One region of the Paenibacillus sp. FSL P4-0127 genome, then DNA from elsewhere that is predicted to be linked to it. Evidence: riboswitches for the same ligand, from Rfam matches in the RefSeq annotation. Region 1 holds a riboswitch; each other region holds the start of a gene.
The links. A riboswitch is a leader RNA that binds a small molecule or an ion and turns the genes downstream of it on or off. The one in region 1 is predicted to bind glycine.
Positions count from the first base shown of each region.

Region 1 (7,747 bases):
TCGCAAGTCGGGCTGACAATTATTTAGGGGATTTCAAATACAGATTTGGCTCTGAACCGTGGAATAGCGGGTATAAGTATTCCGACTGTTCTTCCTTCACAAAGCTGGTATTTAAGCGTGAAGGCGTGTATCTTCCGCGTACAAGCCGAGAACAGGCCAAAACGGGACGTTATGTAGCCAAGCGTAATCTGGTAAAAGGCGATCTGGTATTTTTTGATACAAACAACGACGGTAAGATCAACCATGTCGGTATCTATATGGGGAATGGCCGCTTCATTCACAGCTCTCCTATTAACAAGGTTGGATTCAGTAAGCTGAACTCCGGTTATTGGGAAGACCATTACGTTACTGCTCGCCGAGTAAGATAAGAAAAGGCCGGCTTTTGCGTAACCAATACAGTTACGAAAGGAACTGCCGCAGCAGTTCCTTTCGTATTTGCCGAAGCGGCCCTTAAGCTGGGCGCATCATTTGTAACGGTATTTTTTCGGAGAAATCTCACATCGGACCTTGTTCTGTCGTTCATTATTTCAGCAATGTCTTTAAAAGCTTTATTTCTTCTTTATACAAATCGACTGTCTTCCCCTCCGTCACTTTCCAATCACTGCTCAAAAGTGCAAGGATTTCTTTGAGCTTTTCAATGGCTTTGTCATACTTCCCTTGAATTTTGTAGATATAGGAAATTGCTTCCAATGAATCTGTATATTTGGGATTGGGCTGCAGTTCGTAACCTTTGGAATAATACTTAACGGCTTCATCGTATCTGCATAGCTTCGCCATACAGTCTCCTCTGGAGGACCATGCCTGCCAATCATGAGGATACAGTTCGGTCATCTGCTCCCAGAGAACGAATGCCTGAGAAAGGTTGCCTTCTTCTTTGTATATCAGGCCCCCATATAATTGATATAAATAACCTGGATGGGTTTCGTTTAATTTTTCCAGAATTCCCCTGGCTTCAGCGCATCTGCCATCTGCAAGCAAGTAGTTCATAAGCCATACATAAGCCGGCCAGTAATCCGGATGATTTGTCACAAAATCTATATAATACTCTATGAGTTTACGATGGTTGGAGAGGTTCCAGTCAAAAATAACTCCATTCTCCGCATCCCGTAAAGCGTTGTGATTTCTTTTGTTATCTGGAGCTAATATTAAAACATCCTTGGCGTAACGAGAAGCCAATTCACGATGCTCCTGTAAACGATGAATGTGCAGCTCGGCCAGCAATGTGAGGCATCGGGGCTTTTTTGCGTCATCATTAAGTTTTTCCTTAAGAAATTGTTCAGCATAGGTGAAATCATCTTTTGATATAAAATGTTCATGTCCAATCATGTTTTCAATCCGTTCAAAGTGGATATCATCGGTTAATGCAAACAGTTCATCGATGGTAACCCCTAAAATCGCAGATAACCTGGGAAGCAATTGGATATCGGGCATGGTTACATTGTTTTCCCACTTGGATACGGCTTGGGACGACATATTCAGTTTTGCCGCAAGTTCTTCCTGAGTCATTCCTTTTTGTAAACGGAGTGCTTTGATTTTTTTGCCTATTTCAATATTCATTGAGAACCTCCCGTTTTTACTATTTCGACTAGTCAATTGCATTGTAACTGTTTGTTAAATATGCCCTCAATGACCGCCCGGTTAAATGAATGAACCTATCCGTTACGTTTACCGTTACAGACAGCCCGAGGAAACACTGCCGTAATCAAACCTGGGCGAATGGGAATTATCTCGTTGACAAATTTTTTCACTGCGAGTAATATTGAAAAATATTTAAATGGGTTGTTACAATAAAAAAATTAAATAGTTGGCAAGCTATGACGGCTATGGATCGTACTATAGCAGGAGCAGCTTCTGGAGAGACCGCGGGACTCCGCGGCGCCGAAGGGTTCACAATCTCAGGCAAAAGGACAGAAGAGTACTGAATATCTATTTGTTATTTCGAAAATAATTAATAACAAGTCTATTTAGTTATTCTTATGACCAGGAGATTGGAGCGCATCCAGTCTCTTTTTTTATTGGGTTTAATCCATTGTTCAACTTTTCACGTTAAGGAGGAGTTTGGTTTGGCACAACAAGAATTAAAGAGGGATTTAGAAAATCGGCATGTTCAACTGATTGCCATTGGCGGCACCATTGGTACGGGATTGTTTCTCGGATCGGGCAAAGCCATTCAACTGGCGGGTCCGTCCATTATCTTTGCTTATTTCATCGTGGGGATCGCCATATTTTTTGTGATGAGGGCGCTGGGAGAACTCCTGTTGTCCAAAGCCGGATATCAATCTTTTACGGACATTGCCGAAGACTATCTTGGACCGCGGGCCGCGTTTGTAACCGGATGGACCTATTGGTTTTGCTGGATTATGACGGCTATGGCCGATGTGATCGCGGTTGGGGTGTATGTACAATATTGGTTTGATATCCCGCAATGGGTGCCTGAAATTATCTGCTTAGTTGTTTTATTAGGACTTAATCTGTTAACCGTAAAAAATTTTGGCGAATTGGAGTTTTGGTTTGCCCTAATTAAGGTAGTGACGATTCTCGCTTTAATTGCCATTGGGGTCGTCTTGCTGGTGATTGGATTTAAAACGGATGCGGGAATGGTTACGGTCAAAAATATTTGGGGACATGGCGGCATATTTCCAAACGGAGTTCCCGGGTTCTTGCTTTCCTTCCAAATGGTTGTGTTTGCCTTTGTTGGTGTGGAGTTGGTGGGGGTATCGGCCGCGGAAACATCCAACCCGGAAAAAAATATCCCTTCGGCGATTAATAAAATTCCGCTTAGAATTTTATTTTTCTACGTCGGCGCCATTATTGCCCTATTGTGCATCAATCCCTGGACGGAGCTAAGCCCGTCAGAAAGCCCTTTTGTTAAAACGTTTAGTTTAGTCGGGATTCCGATTGCCGCGGGAATTATTAACTTTGTCGTATTAACTTCAGCCGCTTCCGCTTGTAATAGCGGGATGTTTTCAACAAGCCGAATTTTATATAATTTAAGCAAGAATAACCAGGCTTCATCCCATTTTGCCAAGCTGAATAAAAACCATGTGCCCAGAAACGGGTTGTTGATCTCCACGCTTGTCTTGTCCGGGGGAGCTCTATTGAGCAAGCTTATTCCGGAGCAAGCGTTTGGCGTCGTCACCACCATTAGCGCCATTTGTTTTATTTGGGTCTGGGGTGTGGTTCTTGTTTGTCACATCAAGTATAAAAAGACACAGCCAGAGCTGCAGGCAAAATCGAAATTTAAAGCTCCGTTTACCCCCTTTGTTAATTATGCAGTTCTCACGTTGTTTGCTATAATTCTTATAATTATGCTGGTTGCCAAAGAGACACGCATGGCCTTATTATTGACGCCGCTGTGGTTTATTCTGCTGTTTGCTTTGTATTATTCGAATAGAAGAAAAGCGGGTAAATCATCATAAACAGTGTCATCATAAGAATTATTAATCATTGGGGAGAACAACATGAAGACGATCACGGTGCAAAGTCTTGCGAATATGTTTCATATGGAAGTGCTTGCCGGGGCGGGCCGTATGGACCGTGTGATTACCCGTCCGCGGGCGCACAGACCCGGGCTGGAGTTTGTGGGGTATTTTGATTTTTTTCCGATGGAACGGGTGCAAGTGCTTGGCCGTAAGGAAGTTAACTATCTATTGACATTATCCATTGAGGAACGCAAACTGCATATCGGCAACATCGTCAAATATCATCCGCCCTGCTTCATTGTGACGTCAGGACAGCAGGAGATCCCGTATCTGACCCTGTTCTGCGATCAGGAGGGGATTCCGCTGCTAAGGACGGAGGAGACGACAACGGAGTTTATCGCCAAGCTGGACAGCTATCTGGTCAAAGCGCTTGCCCCGGAGATATCGATCCATGGGGTATGCGTGAATGTATCGGGGATTGGCGTCCTGCTCCGCGGCAAATCCGGGATCGGCAAAAGCGAAACCGCCCACACGCTCATCAGAAGGGGCCACCGGTTCGTTGCGGACGATATTGTGGTGCTGAAGAAGTTAGGGCCAACGACTTTGCTCGGAACGCATAATGAAACCACACGCGAATTCCTCGCGCTGCGCAGCATCGGCCTGATTAATGTCGTACGCCAATACGGGCGCAGGGCTTTTCAGGACGAGACACGCATTGTACTCGACATTGAATTAGCGCCATGGAGGGAAGACTCTCTGAATAACGAGCTGGAACTGGAACCTCAATTCACGGAATATCTTGGCGTCAAGATCCCGCATATCGAGGTCCAGCTCCAGCCGGGACGGGATGTGGCCGGTCTGATCGAGGCGGCGGCCAACAATTGGTATCTCAAGCAGCTCGGCTATAGTGCCGCCGAAGAGTTCATGCAGCGGATCGAAAACAAAATGCAGTAGGCGCGGTTGGATTACAATCACTCATACATGATACCGCCCTTTGGGCACTACCAATGGAGAGCCGGAAATGGGATCTTGTATCACCGTGCAATCGAGCCCGTAAATGTCTTTCACCAATGTGGTTGTAATCACCTGAGACGGCTCGCCCTCCGCCACAAGCTTTCCTTGCTGAAGCGCAAAAATATGGTCCGCGTAACGTGCGGATAAGTTGATATCGTGAAGAACCATGACAATCGTAGTTCCGTGTTTTCGGTTAAGGTCCGTGAGCAGGTCAAGAATTTCGACTTGATAGGTGATATCCAAAAAGGTTGTCGGTTCATCGAGAAATAAAATGTCGGTTTGTTGCGCCAGAGCCATGGCAATCCAGACGCGCTGCCGTTGACCGCCGGAAAGCTCGTCAATATTGTGATTCGCAAACTCCGTTATGTCCATAATTCGCATCGCTTCGGCAACGGCCTCATAATCTTTTTTAGTCCATCCGCCGAACAACGATTGGTGCGGAAACCTTCCCCGTCCAACCAAATCCGCTACCGAAATGCCTTCCGGAACAATAGGGGATTGCGGCAGCAGCCCGACCACGCGAGCCAGCTGTTTTGGCGGCATTTTGCCGATGGGTTTTCCGTCAATCGTGATTTTGCCGGACTTAGGCTTTATCAGCCTTGCCAGTGTTTTCAGCAGCGTGGACTTTCCGCAGCCGTTGGCTCCAATAATAACGCTTATTTTATGACTGGGGATAACAAGGTCTACACCTTGGATAATCGTTTTATGATCATAGCCGGCCACGAGCTGTTCGGCTTGAAATAGATGCGTTGGTTTCATTATAACTCGCCCTTTCGATTCATTCGGATGAGCAGGAAGATCAGATACGGCGCTCCGAGTATTCCGGTCATGATGCCCACAGGGAATCTGTACTGGAAAGCAAATTGTCCGATTAAATCTGCCGCCAAAACCAAATTTACGCCAACAAGACCAGCCGGGATTATGTTCGAGAAGCCGGCTCCGGCCAGTCTTTTCGCGATCGGCCCCGAAAGGAAGGAGACAAAAGCGATTGGCCCGGTGGTGGCGGTAGCCAGAGCAATCATGCACACAGAACTCAAAATAAGCGCTATTCTTGTCTTGTCCGTGTTCACTCCAAGCGAAGTGGCCGATTGTTCTCCAAGTTCCAATAGACTTAGATGTTTTCCCAGGACGATAGCGATAGGCGTAAAGATCAATACCGTTAGGACAAGAGGCGGAAGTTCGTGCATTTGCGAGCCATTCAGACTGCCGCTAAGCCATCTGATCGCTGCGGGAATATCTTGTTGAGCGCCAACCAGCAGCAGGTAGGAAATCAGGGCGTCAAGCATGGCCTGTATGCCGATTCCGACGAGGATCAAGCGCCCGACCGAAAATGACTTCCCCCTGGACAATAAATAAATGATGATAACCGTAACAAGACCGGCAATCACCGAAGCAACGGAAACAACCGCCCGGTTTGAATGAAGTAAGGTGATGCAAAAAACAGCCGCCACGCTTGAGCCGGAGGTAATCCCGATGACATTCGGGTTCGCAAGGGGGTTGCGCAGCATAGTCTGGAAGATGCAGCCGGCTGCACCAAAAGCAAATCCGGCGAAAAGACCTGCCAGCATTCTCGGTAGACGTATCGTATTCACCGCAAAAGACACGCCTTTAAGCTGCTCGCCCGAAAGCGCCCGGATGACATCTTGAACCGGATAAATGGTGTTTCCCAGTAACAGCATAGCGCAGCAAAGCACGCATGCAAGTACTGCAAGGAAGCCGGTGATCAGTATCCACCGGCGGCGTCTTTGACGCCGGCCCGCCATAATAAATTCAATAGATTCATTTTTCATAGTGAACGCACTTTCGATCTCATCGCTAATATGATTAGGATTGGAGCTCCTATAAACGCAGTAACCACACCGACTTCAAGTTCTCCCGGGCTGCCGATGAGCCTGCCGCACACATCCGCTAATGTCAAAATGATGGCTCCCGCAATAGCTGACATGGGGATTACCAAACGCAGATCGGGCCCAAGCATGAGACGGATGACGTGAGTGGCCAATAGCCCGATAAAACCGATCGGGCCTGCGAGGGCCGTAGTTGCCCCACATAGAACAACACCTGCAAAAGCCGCGACAAACCGCAGTAGTCCTGTTCGAACGCCGAGTCCGGTCGCGGCATCATCCCCCAATGCCAGCGCATTTAGCGCCGGTGCAGTCATTACGGCGATCAGTATGCCAACGATCATAAACGGGGTGAATGTGGCTATAGCGCTCCAGGTTGCCGAGCCGACGCTGCCCACTTGCCAGAACCGGAATTGATCCATGACATAAGAGCGCGGAATCATGATGGCGGTGACCAGAGAAGAAAGTGCGGCGCTTGTGGCGGCTCCGGCCAAAACAAGCTTAATGGGCGTGGCGCCGCCACGCCCCATAGAGCCGATTCCAAATACGAACACCGCAGTGATCGCGGCTCCGGCTAAAGCTAGCCATATATATTGATTTGCGGTGCTTATATTCAAAAATGCAATTCCGCAAACCACAAACAAGGACGCGCCTGTGTTCACTCCCAGTATACTCGGGTCCGCAATTGGGTTGCGCGTGACCGATTGCATAAGCGCTCCAGAGACTCCGAGCGCCGCACCGCAAAACAAACTGAACACGGTTCGGGAAATTCTTTTGCGAACCACGTTAGCCCCGAAGGATTGGATATCTTGATGAAATAAACCGTTTATCAGTTCATTAAAACTAACCATACGAGAGCCTAAAACCAGAGATGCAACTACGCACGCGCCGAGCAAGACAATACAAATCACCAGAACCGTCATAAAGTGCTCCGGCATATGGAAGCTTTGCTGTTTATCTTTTGAAACCGAAGAACTATTCATTTATCTTGTCAATAGCTCCTCCTATTAATGCTAGATATTCATCAATGGTATAAGCTATCGAAAGCGGGTTAGGAGTTCCGGCAGCTACTAAAGGTGTATCGCTGTCGATAAATGCGACAGAACCTCTTTGGATCGCAGGAATTTTACCTAGTAGTGAATCGGCTTGGAGCGTCTTCAACAATTCGTCATTCCCATATCCAACGATGAGATCGGCATCGTAAAGGGCCTCGACATTCTCGGCGCTTAAATTCAAGGAGAAGCTAGTAGGGTCCGTAATCTGGTTCGTAACACTTTCAGGATAAACCATTCCCAGCTCATACAAGAAAGCGACGCGAGAGTCTACAGGAGTATAGATATGCAGTTGCGACAAATCTTCAGCCGAGAAGTTAACCCAAACCACTTTCTTGCCTTTCATCTGCGGATATTGACTTAGCTTTTCGTTAACCATATCCTCGGTGACCTTGATGAGTTGTTCCCCTTCCGC
Region 1 is NZ_JBBOWY010000001.1:946,877-954,623, forward strand. It holds gene NYE74_RS04155 (C40 family peptidase) at 1-368, shown strand, start outside; gene NYE74_RS04160 (helix-turn-helix domain-containing protein) at 523-1,557, opposite strand; glycine riboswitch at 1,842-1,921, shown strand; gene NYE74_RS04165 (amino acid permease) at 2,064-3,419, shown strand; gene hprK (HPr(Ser) kinase/phosphatase) at 3,462-4,376, shown strand; gene NYE74_RS04175 (ABC transporter ATP-binding protein) at 4,398-5,195, opposite strand; gene NYE74_RS04180 (FecCD family ABC transporter permease) at 5,195-6,226, opposite strand; gene NYE74_RS04185 (FecCD family ABC transporter permease) at 6,223-7,263, opposite strand; gene NYE74_RS04190 (iron-siderophore ABC transporter substrate-binding protein) at 7,256-7,747, opposite strand, start outside.

Region 2 (7,747 bases), on a different contig from region 1:
CGGTCGCGGCGGTGTCCGGCAAATCGATGAACTGAACTTTAATGCCGAAGGAGCGGATGTCCAGGTCCCCGGTATTCTGCGTCGCTTTTTGCGAAGCGAACGTCGCCGCCTGCGCTATCGTAACGACCTTGGCCTTCTGCATGCTGCCGTCGGCAACGAGTTTCACGTTTACGATATCGCCTTTTTTCAGGCCGGCCATCTCGGTTTCGGGCAAATAAAATTTCGCCGTCTTGACCGCTTCGGTCTGCTGAATCGTAAATACGGGGAACCCGGAACCTACGATTTCGCCGAGCTCCGCCGATTGGGACACGATTACCCCGTCTACGGGAGCGATCAGCTTGGTGTAGCCCAGATAGGTTTGGGCCTCCTTCAGCGCTGCGGCGGCTTGCTTCTTGCCGGACTCGGCCGTCCGCCGGGCCGCCTCGGCCTGCTCGATCATCGCCACGGCCGCGTCCACATCCTGGCGCTTGATTTCAATTTGCGCCTTGTTGGCCTCGGCCAGCGCCAAAGCCGCTTTCGCCTGCTCAAGCTGGGCTTCGGCAGCATCGATCTCCTCCTGCCGGGCGCCTTCTTTCGCCATGTTGTATTGCTCGACCGCGGCGTTGTAAGACGCTTCTGCCTGCGTATAGGACAAGTTCACTTTGTCAAAATCGGCTTGGCTGACTATCCCTTCGGCAAACAAGCCTGTGGTCCGCTGCAAATTGTCCTTGGCGATGTCGTAAGCTTTTTTGGCCGCTTCCATTTGGACTTTCGCCTGCTTCAGCTCCTGCGGGCGCGCTCCCGCTTTGAGCCCATTAACCTTGGCCTGGGCCGCCTGAACCACCGCCTGCGCCTGCGCGATCTGTTTGTCGATCGTTTCCGCCGTCAGGAAAACGGCACTTTCACCCTCCGCTTTTTTCGATTTCGCCGCATTTACGGAAGCTGCCGCTTGCCCGATCTGGCCTTCGGTCACGGCCACCGCCGCCTGGGCCTGGGATACCTTGGCTTTGACCTCATCGCTTTCGATCTGGGCCAGGATATCCCCCTTTTTCACCTCATCGCCTTCCTCCGCCAACAGCTCGACGATCCGTCCCCCGACTTTAAAGCTCGCGCTCGATTGATCAGCCTCGATAAACGCCGTCGGGCGATTCTCTTTTTCGCTGCCTGAGGTAATCTGGTTCGAGTTCAGGATCCAGATTCCGCCCGCAATGAGCAGAACGATCGCAACATAAATCAACAACCTGGGTATCAGTGCTCTTAGCTTTTCCATCTTCCTCTACTCCTCCAAATATCATCTCACTTAAGTTTGAACTGTTAATGGTTCATGCGCGGCCGCTCGGCCGACAGGCCTCCCGCCAGAAAAATCCGCATGGATTCCTTGATTCGCTCCTTCTCCAGCGGCTCGTGGTTTTTGTTCCAATCCAACGTTAACGCTATGTACAGCTTCAGCATGACGAAAGAGATCACTTTCGGATCAAAAGCATGAATTTCACCGCGCTGTCCAGCCAGCGTAATTTGCCGCTCCAAATAATCCAGAATGGCGCTTTCGATTTTTTCCAAACCTTCCCGCGCCTGCTGGGTGCCGAAATTACGCACCTCCTGAAACAATTTGGCCAGCAGCTCATGCTCGCTTCTGAACTCCAGCAAGGCATCCATGCTTTGAAAGAGATTCTCGAAAAAAGGCTTATTCTCATCCACCTTTTGCGCCGTGAGCCGCTTCATCTCCGCAATGATGGAACGGAGAATTTCATCGAACAGCTCTTCTTTGTTGGAGAAAAATGTATATATAGTCCCCTTGGCTACATTGGCGATTTTGGCCACTTGATCCATCGTCGTCGCCTTATAGCCGAACAGCGAAAAACATTTCACGGCGGCTTCAATCACCATTTCCCGACGGTTGATTTGAGCCAATCCCCATAGCGCCTCCTTTCGCGAAAATGACTGATTGACCAAAATAAGAATATAGTCAATTGGTCGATTTTTACTTTACTCCTTCCACAGACGAATGGCAAGGTATTTTTTGCAAAAAACCTTTAAAAAATTTTCCCGTTCCGTGTTGCGCGATTTTTTTATTACTCGTTTTCGCTTTTTATTGATTAATATTTGGTGATTTTATCGTGTTACTACTTTTTTGCGAGAGATAGGGAATATTCTTAATGTGCCGCTATTTTGAAGGCTTGAAGATCAATTGTTGGCTGTAGCCGGCTGTTAGCGCCGACTCTGCCGGTGAACATCACGCTGCCGGACAATAAAGAGACTGAATAACGTTATTCAACTTGACAAAAACCAGGCCCCTGGCGGCGCCTGGTTTTTGTCATACGTTTAGCTGCGAAAGCGCCTCAAAGGCTAGTCTTCCCGTAACGAACATCTCAACCAAAAAAGTCCCGGCCCTATCGTACAAAGGGCGGGACTCTGCTTGCTTATTTTTTCCGGTTTCGCAGCTCTTTCATGATTTTGCGGCCGGTCGGCGTTTGGGCCAGGCCGCCCTGGGCCGTTTCCCGATGCCGGCTGGGCATCGCGGAGCCGACCTCCAGCATGACGTCGATGACTTCGTCGGACGGAATCGCGCTGCGCACGCCGGCAAGCGCCATATCCGCGGCCGCCAGCGCATTGACCGCCCCGAAGCCGTTGCGGACGATGCAGGGGATTTCAACCAGACCGCCGACCGGATCGCAGATCAGGCCCAGCGTATTTTTCAGCGCCAGACCGACGGCGTGCACCGCCTGCTCCGGCGTTCCCCCGCGCAGCTCGACCATCGCGCCCGCCGCCATGCCGATCGCCGAGCCGATTTCCGCTTGGCATCCGCCTTCCGCGCCGGAGATAAACGAGTTGTTGGCGATGACGTACCCGATCGCCCCGGCGCAGAACAAACCTCGCACCAGATGCTCATCCTCCCAGCCAAAACGTTCCTGCGCGCTGACGAACACCCCCGGGATGATACCGCAGGAGCCGGCCGTCGGAGTGGCCACGATCCGCCCCATCGAGGCGTTGACCTCGGAGACCGCCAAAGCGTAAGCCATGGCCTGACAGGCGATGTCCCCCGCGGCGGGCTCCCCGCTGCCGCGGTATTCGTTCACCCTTTTGGCATCGCCGCCCGTCAGCCCGCTCGTCGAGGTAATTTCCTCCGTCAATCCTCGGCGTACCGCTTCCTTCATAATTTGATAATACTCGGCCATCGCCGCCATGATTTCCGCTTCGCTCTGGCCGCTTTCCGCCGCCTGATCCTGCAGCATCACCTGCGAAATCGTCAGGGCCTCCTTATCGCACAAAGCGACGAGCTCCCGCAAATTCCGAAAACGCATGTTTATCTACCCCTTCACTTTGATGTCAAACGCTTTACGTTAAATCGATGTAAGCCGTCCGGCTCACGTGCGGAAGCTTTTCGACCGCTTCGATGAGCGCGCCCGGAATCGCCCCATCCGCCTCGACGACGGTCAAGGCTTCTTCGGTCCTGCCCTTCCGGTCGGTTATGATATAGCCGATGTTCACGTCCGCCCGGCTGAACAGCGCCGTGATGCCGGCCAACATGCCCTGGCGGTCGGCATGCTCGATCACAAGCGTCGGCAGCTCGCCCGAACACTTGACCTCAAACCCGTTGATGCCCTGGATCGCAATGTTCCCGCCGCCGATCGACGCGCCCGTCACCTCGACCTTGCGGTTTTCGCCGGCCAGTGCGATTTTTACCGTATTGGGATGGACCCCCGGCTGAACGCCGGTCGTAAAGTCAAGCTTTATCCCCGTTTCTTCCGCGATTTGCAGCGACTCCCGGATGCGCTCGTCATCCGTGCGATAATCCAATATCCCGCCGGCAACGGCCAGATCCGTGCCATGCCCCTGATACGTTTCCGCAAACGATCCGTAGAAGCAGATATGCGCTTCGGCGGGCGCCTCTCCCAACAGCTGCCGCGCAAAACGCCCGATCCGTACCGCCCCCGCGGTATGGGAACTGGACGGTCCAATCATCGCCGGACCAATAATCGAAAATACATTTTTAAACCGCATGGTCATCTTCCCCGTTCCCCAATATCTTTGTTTTCACCATTTCGCAAAAATCTTACTTTCAGCTTTCCCTATTAGTGCGTGTTCAAAAAGGTCGGTTTTCAGCACCGAAGCGAAGGCTTGGGCCAGGCTGAATTCAAGATTCGATGCCTATGTAGGAAAAATACCCGATGCCCTCCAAGCGCCAAAAAGGACAGAAAAAAGGCTTGCAGCCTTTTCTCTGTCCCCGTTACCTGAGAGTTTGATGCTTCCGTTGGCCGGAACCACGTACCCCTTGGGTGGCTTTCGCTCTCTCCAGAGTCGCGTCAGGCCATGGTCCTTGTACCTGAGAGATTCAAAGCCGCCCCGCATGGCCGGCTATTTGCTCCTTCGGTGCCGCCTCCAAAGCGGACTCTCCCATGACCCTCATTCGCGCGATATCATTTTGTAATTAATGTAAAACGAAAAGCACCATATGTCAATATAGCTAACATACAAATTCAGCTAGATGCCAAATAATATAGTAAAATATTCCTATTTTTCTATGAGTATATGTATATTTTCATAAAATTCTACTTGTGCATTTTCATTTTCATAGATATACTATTTTCAAAACAAGCCAGTATTTACCTATTTTTATTTTTTATTGAAAATAACCTACTTTTCCTATCGAATTTATAGATCAGCCAACCTCAACCCCATCGGTAGTTCAACGAAGGCTTGAATTTATCGCCGATACCTCACTGTTTTCCGCTTCACGTTTTGGTTATGTCCTAATCGGCTTGCCGTATAAACCGGGCCCGACCGCCAAGCGTTAGCTCCCCGCTGCCCGAAGCGGCTCGCTTTCTCAACTCAACGGCAACTAGTGTTAACTTTTCTCCCATGAAAGGAGGTGATGCTTGGAATTACGATAAATGTCCGTCTTTTTTTCGCAAGTCTCTCAGGTCGTCTCCGGTTTTAACTGACAGCCGGCAATTCTCCGGGCTGCCACAAGAGGATGTTCCGAAGGAACCATTAACCTAGAAGAGGGAGTGAAGAAGTTGATCCGATTCAAAAGATTCCGTAAAAATTTCTCACTCGGTATGTCGATCCTCCTTGTGCTTACTTTTGTTCCTGCGACCTATGCCGAAAACGCCGGCGCTGCGGCCAGCACCAGTTTAAAATCCAGCTCGCCGCAAATTGCCGAAGCCAAGATCGATGACAAGCTCACGACGCAGTTCAAGCAGGACGATTACGTAACTTATCTTGTCAAATTAAAAGAACAGACCGATACGGCCTCCGTTTCCAAGCTGGCCCTGCAAAAAGCCGCAACCCAAAAAGCGACGCCTTCGGCCGCCAAGCTGTCGGCCCGGACCTCCGTCATTAGCGCCCTGCGCGAAACGGCTTCCCGCACCCAATTCAGCTTGGAAAACTATTTGAGGCAGGAGCAAAAGTCCGGAGAGGTTAAAGATTACAAAAGCTACTTTATCGTAAACGCCATGGCGGTGACAAGTACAAAAGAAGTGCTTGACCAAATCGCCCTGTTTCCAGAGGTAGAAAAGATTCTGCCCAACGAAGAACGGTTTCTGGATAAGGTGGAAATCGACAAACAGGAGGCGGCGGCCGGTCAAGAAACATCCGTCAAGGATGCCGCGGCCGATCACGCCGGAGCGGCGGCCGTCAAGCCGAGCAGCGTCGAATGGAACATCGCCCAGGTCAACGCCCCCGAGGTGTGGGCCCAAGGCATCGACGGGACGGGGATCGTCGTCGCCAATCTCGACAGCGGCGTGGAATACACCCACCCGGCTTTACGCGCTAAGTGGCGCGGGTTTGACGCCGCCGGAAACATCGTCAACCCCGAGCTGAACTGGTACGATCCGCACAGCCACGCCACGCTCCCGGCGGACACCGACGGGCACGGCACCCACACGATGGGCACGATGGTCGGATCGGAGCCGGACGGCTCGAACCAAATCGGCGTAGCGCCCGGGGCAAAATGGATCGCGGTGCGCATTTTCAACCCGTCGACCACTGACGCCATTATCCTGGACGGCGGGCAATGGCTGCTCGCTCCAGTGGATGCGCAGGGGAATCTCCATCCCGAACTGGCTCCCGACGTCGTCAACAACTCGTGGGGTGGGGGCTCGGGGGTGGACGAATGGTTCCGCCCGATCGTGCAAGCCTGGCGGGACGCCCAGATCTTCCCCGAATTTTCAGCCGGAAATACGACTCTCACCAATCCGGGCGGTCCCGGTTCCGTCGCCAATCCGGCCAACTATCCGGAGGCATTTGCCACAGGGGCGACGGACATCAACCGCAACCTGGCCGATTTCTCCCTGCTTGGCCCCTCGCCTTACGGCGAGATCAAGCCGGAGGTATCCGCGCCGGGCGTCAACATCCGCTCCTCCGTACCCGGCGGCGGTTATGAAGGCGGCTGGAACGGCACCTCGATGGCCGGCCCGCATACGACCGCGATCGCCGCGCTGCTGCTGCAGGCCAACCATTCGCTGACGGTCGACCAACTGGAAGAAGTCCTCACCGGCACGGCGACGCCGCGCACGGACAGCCAGTTCCCGAACACGCCGAACAACGGATACGGCCATGGCATCGTCAATGCGCTGGACGCTGTCGGTTCCGTGCTCGAAGGGGTCGGAACGGTGTCCGGCCGGGTCGTCACCGCCGGCGACGATTTCGAAGAACCGGTGCTGGAGCATACTCCGCCTTCTTTAATATATGAAGGTTTCGACGTAACGTTAACCGCCCATGCGGCCGATAATGTCGCCGTGACTTCGGTTGAATTTTACGCCCGGGAGGCGGGAACCGAGCATTATTTATACCTGCCTGCGAAGCGCGTGTCGGGAACGAGCCAGGACGGCGTCTATGAAGCCACCGTCCCGTCCTTCCTGGTCGGAACCGCGGGGCTCGAATATTACATCAGGGTCAGCGATTACGGGGGCAACGGCTTTGATACCGCCCCGTATTCCGTGACCGTGTCGGCCGGGATTCAGCCCGGATACGAGCAGGATTTTGAGACCGGTGTGATCGGGTACGCCTCCGGCGGAACGGGAAACACATGGGCCTGGGGAGCGCCGGTCAGCGGCCCGGGCAGCGCCTATTCGGGGGAAAAAGTGTACGCCACGAACCTGAGCGGCACCTATTCCGCGAACGCCAACTCCTACCTGCTGGCGCCTCCGATCGATCTCACCGGAAGCCCGGAAGGGGCGCTGCTTTCTTTTAAACATTGGTACGATCTTGAAAACAACCGGGATTACGGCACGGTGTATATCGCTTCCGAGGAGAGCGATTACGCTTTCGCGCCGGTGGCCGAATTCACGGGAACGAGCGGCGGCTGGAAGACGCAATATATCGACCTTCGCCCCTATGCCGGCCAGCAGGTTTATCTGCAATTCAATTTAACGTCCGACGGTTCGGTGCAAAAAGCCGGCTGGTATCTTGACGACCTGTCGCTGCAAGCTCCGGACGACGTGGCTCCGGCGGCTCCCGGCGGGCTTAGCGGTTCCGTCAATTTCGTCGGCAGCGCGGAGCTTTCCTGGTCCGCCCCGGCCGATGAAGACGTGAAGGAATACACCGTATATCGCTCCGTAACTTCGGGAACGGGCTACGAAGCGATCGCCACGACGGCGGAAACGGCTTATACGGACGCTTCCACCGCGACCGGCGCCACGTATTACTACGCCGTCGCCGCAATCGATTACAGCGGCAACGAAAGCGAAAAATCAAATGAAATCGCCCTGACGATCGAACGTCCGGTCAGCCTGTTCAGCGACGATTTTGACGGCGCCGACGACGG
Region 2 is NZ_JBBOWY010000002.1:909,951-917,697, reverse strand. It holds gene NYE74_RS30460 (HlyD family secretion protein) at 1-1,249, opposite strand, end outside; gene NYE74_RS30455 (TetR/AcrR family transcriptional regulator) at 1,294-1,890, opposite strand; gene sdaAA (L-serine ammonia-lyase, iron-sulfur-dependent, subunit alpha) at 2,400-3,281, opposite strand; gene sdaAB (L-serine ammonia-lyase, iron-sulfur-dependent subunit beta) at 3,316-3,981, opposite strand; glycine riboswitch at 4,282-4,387, opposite strand; gene NYE74_RS30440 (S8 family serine peptidase) at 4,998-7,747, shown strand, end outside.
Region 2: it holds a riboswitch for glycine, as region 1 does, so the genes downstream of both, sdaAB (L-serine ammonia-lyase, iron-sulfur-dependent subunit beta) here and NYE74_RS04165 (amino acid permease) in region 1, are expected to answer to the same signal.

Region 3 (7,747 bases), 4.0 Mb from region 1:
AACTGTACGTTCCGGTAAAGAGGAGGACTAGCTTTTGAAGTATACGCACATCTTGTTTGACGCGGATGAAACGCTGCTCGATTTCTCGCAGGCGGAAGCATTTGCGTTAAGCGAAGCGTTAAAGCATGAGGGGATAACCTGCACGGACGAAGTGGCTCAGGCGTATAAGTCGATTAATAAACAGCTTTGGACCGAATACGAACAGGGGGAAATCGGCCAGGACAAGCTTAGAACGGAGCGGTTTGAACGTCTGTTCCGCGAGCTGGACCTTGCCGTTGGCTGCGGAGTCGGCCCGTTTAGCGGACTGTATACGCAGTTCTTGGGGAAAGCTTCTTTTTTGGTGGAAGGCGCGGCTTCGGTCTGCCGGGATTTGATCGATTCGGGCCTTCGGTTGGCGATCATCACGAACGGCATCAAAGAAGTGCAAATGAGCCGGATTCAAGGCTCGGAGCTGACCGGCTGCTTTGAAGCGATTGTCGTCTCCGAGGAAACGGGCTACCATAAGCCGGAGCGGGGCATTTTTGATTATGCGTTTGACAAACTGCGGCTTACGGACAAGACCCGGGTGTTGATAGTCGGCGATTCGTTAAGCTCGGATATCCGTGGCGGAGTGGATTACGGGATCGATACCTGCTGGTTTAATCCGCGGCAGTTGCCGAATGCTTCCGGCGTCCGGCCAACCTATGAGATACAGCGCCTGGGGCAGATTCGCGGGCTTGTTGCTGGGGCGTAAGGCAGTCGGGGCAACGCAAATATGAATGCTTAACGGCCGGTCTGTCCGCTTTCTGCGGGCAGGCCGTTTGTTTTTTTGGGAGGGTAGCTCCTCTTGATGGGTTCAAATGCAAAAGTGCATCTTGTTTTCGAAATTTACGCCTATTTGAACCGGTGAGATACAAAAGCCGCAGAGGTCTTCCGCCATGAATCCGAATGTGCTAAAGACACATACCGCTTTGGGGTAGAGTGTTCGGCCTGCAATAGTGCATTCGAAACGCTCCAAGCGTCCGTCATCTAGGAGGGGAAGATCTGCATTTTATCGGATGGAAACAAAGAACGATTTCAATTGAGTCCGGCATTTTATGAGAAAGAATTAACGGTAGTTGGATCGAGTGACGGTTGGGATTATGCCAAACACTCCGCATGTTTTTTTGGACAAATTAAAAATACGCCTTTCGTAAATCGAATATTCGAACTTCAAATTACCAAGGATGAACTAATCCAGTGTTTCGATTCGCTAAGCTAAAATAAAATAAATCCGTTAAAGGTTTTGGTAACATATTAAAATTAACAGTACCGAAGAGCGCTTCGAAGCTTGCCCAGGCTTTGGTTTAACCTTTGCGCCATTCCTCGGCATATCTTCGGACGTGCCTCGGCATATCTTCGCTATACGTGCATGGGCTCCCGTTGCTATGGTGGCGTAATTAAGCGGCAGTCGCGGACTTTGTTTCTCGTCCGGGGCTGCCGCTGTTCGAGTATATAAGGGGCTTGTAAAGCTGCCTTTTGGGGCGAACTCGATTAACTGTTTAACAGCCGCAAGTGCAAAAGTACATTTGGTATTTCTTCAAAATCCGTTTTTGGGCGCTTGAAATGCAAAAGTGCAGTTGAAAAGAGGGTTTAAGGAAAAATATGGTTGTATTATTGAGAATGAACTGCACTTTTGCATTTGGGGTGTCGCACATTGATCTCCGCTACCCGCAGGCGCAGTTCAGCACCGGCTTCCGGGCGGCCCCGGTTTCGTCCAGGCGCGTTACCGGCGTAGTGTACGGGGCGTTCAGCAGGAGACCTGGGTTCGTCTCCGCTTCCTTGGCGATGGCGATCATACAATCGATAAACCCGTCGAGCGTTTCCTTGCTTTCGGTTTCCGTCGGCTCGATCATGATGCATTCCTCGACGTTCAGCGGGAAATAGATGGTCGGCGGGTGGTAGCCGAAATCCAGCAGCCGCTTGGCGACGTCGAGCGTGCGGATGCCGTATTGGACCAGCCCGCTGCCGGACATGACGAATTCGTGTTTGCACGATTGATCCGAGTAAGGGATCTCGTAATAAGGAGCCAGACGCTTCATCATGTAATTGGCGTTCAGCACGGCGTTTTCCGAAACCTGGCGGAGTCCCTCCGGGCCCAGGCTGCGGATATAGGCGTAAGCGCGGACGAGAATGCCGAAATTGCCGTAATACGCTTTGACCCGGCCGATGGAGGCTGAGCCTTGTGTACCCGGCAAGCCGCCTTCGGGGGCTGGGCTGGGCGAGCCAATGGAGGCAGTAGAAGTCGGGGAGACGCACGGGCCGTCGGAACCAACTGAGCCAGCCGAGCCAGGCGAACCAATTGAACCAACCGAGCCAGCTGAGCCAGCCGAAACGGACGGCTTTCCCGTGCCTACCGTCGAGGCGAAGCCTGCCGCCCCCTCCGGTCGCCGGCCGCGGATGGCGTAACGGCCGGATTCGTCCATGACGACGGTCGGCTCGGGCAGAAACGGTGCGAGCCGCTTTTTGACGCCGACCGGACCTGCGCCGGGACCGCCGCCGCCATGCGGCGTGCTCATCGTTTTGTGCAGGTTGAGGTGGACGACGTCAAAGCCCATGTCGCCGGGCCGCGTAATCCCCATAATAGCGTTCGAATTGGCGCCGTCATAATACAGCAGGCCGCCGGCCGCATGGACGATTTCGGCGATCTGCACGATTTGCTGCTCGAACAGGCCAAGCGTGTTCGGGTTGGTGAGCATAAGGGCGGCGGTATCTTCGCCGACGGCCGCCCGCAGCGCGTCCAGATCGACCATGCCGCGCTGGTTCGAAGGGACGGTCACCGTCTCAAAGCCGGCGACCGCAGCGCTGGCCGGATTGGTGCCGTGCGAGGAATCCGGCACGATCACTTTCGTCCGCTTCTCGCCGCGGCTTTCGTGATAGGCGCGGATCATCATCAGGCCCGTCCATTCCCCATGCGCCCCGGCGGCCGGCTGCAGGGTGACCTCGTCCATACCGGTAATCCCGGCCAAATCCCGCTGCAGCCGGTACATCAGCTCCAGCGCGCCCTGCAGGCTTTCCTCCGGCTGATATGGATGAATTTTGGCGAAGCCGGGATAACGGGCCACATCCTCGTTGATTTTCGGGTTGTATTTCATCGTGCAGGAGCCAAGCGGATAAAACCCGTTATCAACGCCGAAATTGCGGCGGGACAAGGCGGTATAATGGCGCACGACATCGACCTCGTACACTTCCGGGAACGAAAGCCCCTCGCGGCGCAGCATTTCCGGCGGCACCAGTTCCTCCTTCGGGACGGCGGGGACGTCGCATTCCGGCAGGGAATAACCGATCCTTCCGGGCCGGCTGCGTTCGAAAATAAGCAATTCCTCCGGCTTGGTTTCATTTATTTCGCGCATATCGATTCCTCCATTACGCTGACGAATTGGTCGATTTCCGCTTTGCTGCGTTTTTCGGTCACAGCGATCAGCACATGTCCGGCGAGTTCGGGGTAGCTGCGCCCCAGATCAAATCCGCCGATAAATCCGGCCTCGAGCAGCTTTTGCTGCAGCTGCTGCGGATCGGCGCCTTCCGGCAGCCGGATGACGAATTCATTAAAAACCGGGGCCGGAAAGGGGAGGCCTACACCCGGGATGGAAGCCAGGCGCGTTTTGGCGTAATGCGCTTTTTGCAGGTTCAGCTCCGCGACCTCGGCCATGCCTTGTTTGCCCATGAGCGACATATACACAGACGCGGCGAGGGCGAGCAGCGCCTGGTTGGAGCAAATGTTGGAGGTCGCTTTTTCGCGGCGGATATGCTGCTCCCTAGCTTGCAGGGTCAGCACGAACCCGCGCTTGCCGTTACGGTCGGTCGTCTGCCCGACGATCCGCCCGGGCATCCGGCGCATGTAGCTGTCCGCCACGGCGAAAAATCCGCAGGTCGGGCCGCCAAAGGAAGACGCGATGCCCAGCGGCTGCGCGTCGCCGACGACGATATCCGCGCCCAGCTTGCCCGGCGCTTCCAGCAGGCCCAGCGACAGCGGGTTGCAGCTGACGATCAAGAGGCCTCCGCGCGCATGAATCAGCTCGCCGATGGCGCGGATATCTTCGAGGGAACCGAAGAAATTCGGGTTTTGCACCAGCACGGCGGCGGTGTCTTCCGTGATGGCCGTCTCCAGCGCCTTACGGTCGGTAACGCCCGCATCCCAGCCGACCTCCGCGATTTCCAGATTCAGGCCGCGCGCGTAAGTCGCCAGCACCTCGCGGGCTTCGGGGTGAACGGTCCGGGCCACGACCAGCCGCTTGCGCCGGGTGGCGGCCGCGGCCAGCGAGCCGGCTTCAGCAAGTGCCGTCGCTCCGTCGTACATGCTGGCGTTGGCCACCTTGAGGCCGGTCAGCTCGCAGATGTAGGACTGGAACTCAAAGATCGCCTGCAGTTCGCCCTGGCTGATCTCCGGCTGGTACGGCGTATATGCGGTGTAAAATTCGGAGCGGGAAACGACATGTTGGATGACGGAAGGAATATGATGATCGTAAATGCCCGCGCCGAGGAAGCTGGCGTAACGGTCGGTGTCGGCATTGCGCGCGGCGAGCGCGGACATGTGCCGGGTTAAGGCGTATTCGTCGAGCCGCGGGGAAACCGGCAGCGCGCCTTTAAAACGGATCTCCTCGGGTATATCCTGAAACAGCGCTTCGAGCGAAGGGACGCCGATCGCTTCCAGCATTTCGGACCGGTCCTGTTCGGTCAGCGGCAAATAACGGTGTTTTATCATAAGTTTCTCGTACTCCTTTCACGGCTTGGCGGATGCGTTTCGGCGATAAAACGGCAGGGGGACGACTTTGGCTTTCAGCCGTTTGCCGCGGATTTCAACCTCGAGCACGGTGCCGGCCGCCGCGTGGGCGCCGGCGATCAGCGCCAGGCCGAGGTTTTTTTTGAGCGTCGGCGATTGCGTGCCCGTAGTTACTTCGCCGATGGGGTCCTCGGTGCCCGGCGCAAACACCGGATAATGCGCGCGCGGAATGCCCCGGTCGATCATCTCCAGACCGGCCAGCCGCCGCGGTACGCCTTCTTCATGCTGCCTGAGCAGCGCCTCCCGCCCAATAAACGGGCCGGAGTCCCACTTCACGAACCGGCCGAGGCCGGCTTCCAGCGGCGAAATGCTCGGCGACAGCTCCTGCCCGTAGAGGGGAAGGCCGGCTTCAAAGCGCAGCGTATCCCGGGCGCCGAGCCCCGCCGGCACGAGTCCGCGAGGCTCGGCGGCCCGCATCAGCGCGTCCCAAAGGACCGGGGCGTCTTCCGCGGCAACGTAAAGCTCGTACCCGTCCTCGCCGGTATAGCCGGTGCGCGAGAGCAGCGTTTTAATGCCGCAGACTCGGGCCGCGGGTTTAAACGTGAAGGGGCGTAAAACGCTGGGATCATACCCTTCGCACAGGGGAGAGAGGATGGAGGCGGCCAGCGGTCCCTGCAGCGCCAGCAGCGCCGTGGCCGCGGAAACGTTGCGCAGACTGACGCCTTCGGCGGGCAGATGCCGGCACAGCCATTCCCAATCCTTGGCGATGTTCGCGGCGTTGACGACAAGCATGTATTTGCCTTCGTCCCGTTTATACACCAGCAGATCATCGACGACGCCCCCGTCCGGATAACAGAGCAGGGTGTATTGGGCTTTTCCCGGCCCCAGCAGGCTCACGTCGTTCGTCGTCATCCGCTGCAAAAAACTTTCCGCTCCGGGACCCTCGGCGTAAAACTCGCCCATATGCGATACGTCGAACAAGCCGGCCCGCTCGCGCACGGCCTCGTGCTCCTTCTGAATGCCGCTGAACTGCACCGGCAGCTCCCAGCCGCCGAAATCGATGCAGCGCACGCCTTCATACCGGGAGTAACAAGAGTATAGCGGCGTTCGTTGCAATAGGGGTTCTACGGGTTCGGACATTTCATCACCTCGTTTGGCCGCGGTGGGCCGTATTTTACCTGCACACATCATGAAAAAATAAAAAGACAGGCCAAGAAATTCCGACCGGCAAACGAATCGGATATTCCCGGGCTCTGTCCTTTGTACCTGAGAGTTACCCTGCGGCAAAACACCGGTCATCTTGCGCTCCGGCATTTTTGAAAAAGCAGGTTTCCCCTTGGGTGATCCGCCTTCTGTCGATAAAGACGAATTCTCTCCAGAGACGCGTCCGGCAGAGGTCCTTTTGCCTGAGAGATTCACCGCTTCCGCAACGGCTTGCTCCTTCGGCGTTACAATTGCCTGGAATTGTAATCTCTCCCTCTGCCTTCAACCGCTGATTACATCTACATTAATACTCAAAACCGCGAAATATGTCAATAAACTTATCATGAAAATATAAAAAATATTTTATTTTTGTATTATGCAACGCTTTCATTTTTTGAATCTATAAATTATGTTAGTAATATTGACACTACAGCTAGGTTTGGAATAATCTGAACGAGAAAGATCCGGAAGAGGAGGAATACGCATGTCTGCCAATATTAGGGAAAATCTGTGGTATAGCGATGAACATGAATGGGTGCTGGATTTGGGGGACGGAACGGTAAAAATCGGCATTTCCGACGTGGCTCAGCATCGCTTGGGCGATATTGTATTTGTGGAGCTGCCGGACCTTGGAACGGAAGTGGAAGCGCAGGACGGCATCGGCACGATCGAATCGGTCAAAACGGTGGCGGATTTGTTTACGCCGGTCAGCGGAACGGTGCTGGAGATCAACGCGGAGCTGGAAGCGGCGCCCGAGCTGGTGAACGAGGAACCTTACGACGGGGGATGGATGGTGCGGATTCAGCTTCGGGAAGACCCCGCCGCCGCTTTTTCCAAGTTGATGGATGCCAAAGCTTATGCGGAGTTTCTTGAAAGATAAAGGGCCTGTTACAGCGTAAAATAATCTCGCGGCAGCGAGGAGGGCGCGGCTTGCTTGCCGCATGGTGTCTTAGCGCTTCGCTGGCCGCGAGTTTGTTTAATGCGTCATTTACGTTTGTTTGCGCGGAAGCAGGAGGGAGCGGTACAACGCTTCGAACATAAATTCGAAGGCCTCCAGACGGGATACGGCATCAAACGCGGTGGAGCCCCAGGCGTAGATGCCGTGGCCCCGCAGCAACAAGCCGGGAACCCGGGTGTCGAGCGCGGCGGGAATCCGCCTTTCCATTTCGGCGATGTCGGCGTAATTCGGTACGACCGGGATGCGTACAGCGGCGTCCTCCTCCCAGATGCCCAGCGCTTTGATCAGCTCGTTGCCCTGCAATTGAACGAATCCTTCGTCGCCGAAATATTCGCTGAGCACATTGTTAAACACGGTGTGCACGTGGAGAATCGCGCCGCAGCCGGTCATCCGGTAGATCTTCGCGTGGACCGGCGCATCTTCGCCGGGCGTCAGCTTCGTAGCTTCGCTTGGCGTTCCGGCGGCGTCCACAAACAGGAACTCCTCGGCCGGAAGGTTCGTCCGGCCTTTCATGCCCGATGTTACCGCAAAATGATAATTGCCCGGCGCGAAGCTTCCGACCCGGACGGACAAGCTGCCGCTCATGGCCGGAAGCCAGCCGCGGGCGGCAAGCTGCTCCTTGACGCCGCGCAGTTTGCTGAGCGCAGCTTGCTTTTCCTCCAACGGAATGTCCGAAAAATTCATCCAGGCCGTCCTCCTTCGTGCTTCATTCAGAATCTTGGCTTACAGAAGCGACTTTCGAACCGCCTCGCCCATTTCCAAAGACCGCTCGGCGGCGCGGTGCACCGCGGCTTTCACGTTCGGCCGGAACCCGCCCGCTTCGAGCACCTCCAGCGCCGCCTGGG
Region 3 is NZ_JBBOWY010000001.1:4,937,553-4,945,299, reverse strand. It holds gene NYE74_RS22270 (AraC family transcriptional regulator) at 1-38, shown strand, start outside; gene NYE74_RS22265 (YjjG family noncanonical pyrimidine nucleotidase) at 35-733, shown strand; gene gcvPB (aminomethyl-transferring glycine dehydrogenase subunit GcvPB) at 1,686-3,371, opposite strand; gene gcvPA (aminomethyl-transferring glycine dehydrogenase subunit GcvPA) at 3,359-4,723, opposite strand; gene gcvT (glycine cleavage system aminomethyltransferase GcvT) at 4,742-5,881, opposite strand; glycine riboswitch at 5,993-6,122, opposite strand; glycine riboswitch at 6,126-6,230, opposite strand; gene gcvH (glycine cleavage system protein GcvH) at 6,429-6,824, shown strand; gene mtnB (methylthioribulose 1-phosphate dehydratase) at 6,933-7,586, opposite strand; gene proC (pyrroline-5-carboxylate reductase) at 7,626-7,747, opposite strand, start outside.
Region 3: it holds a riboswitch for glycine, as region 1 does, so the genes downstream of both, gcvT (glycine cleavage system aminomethyltransferase GcvT) here and NYE74_RS04165 (amino acid permease) in region 1, are expected to answer to the same signal.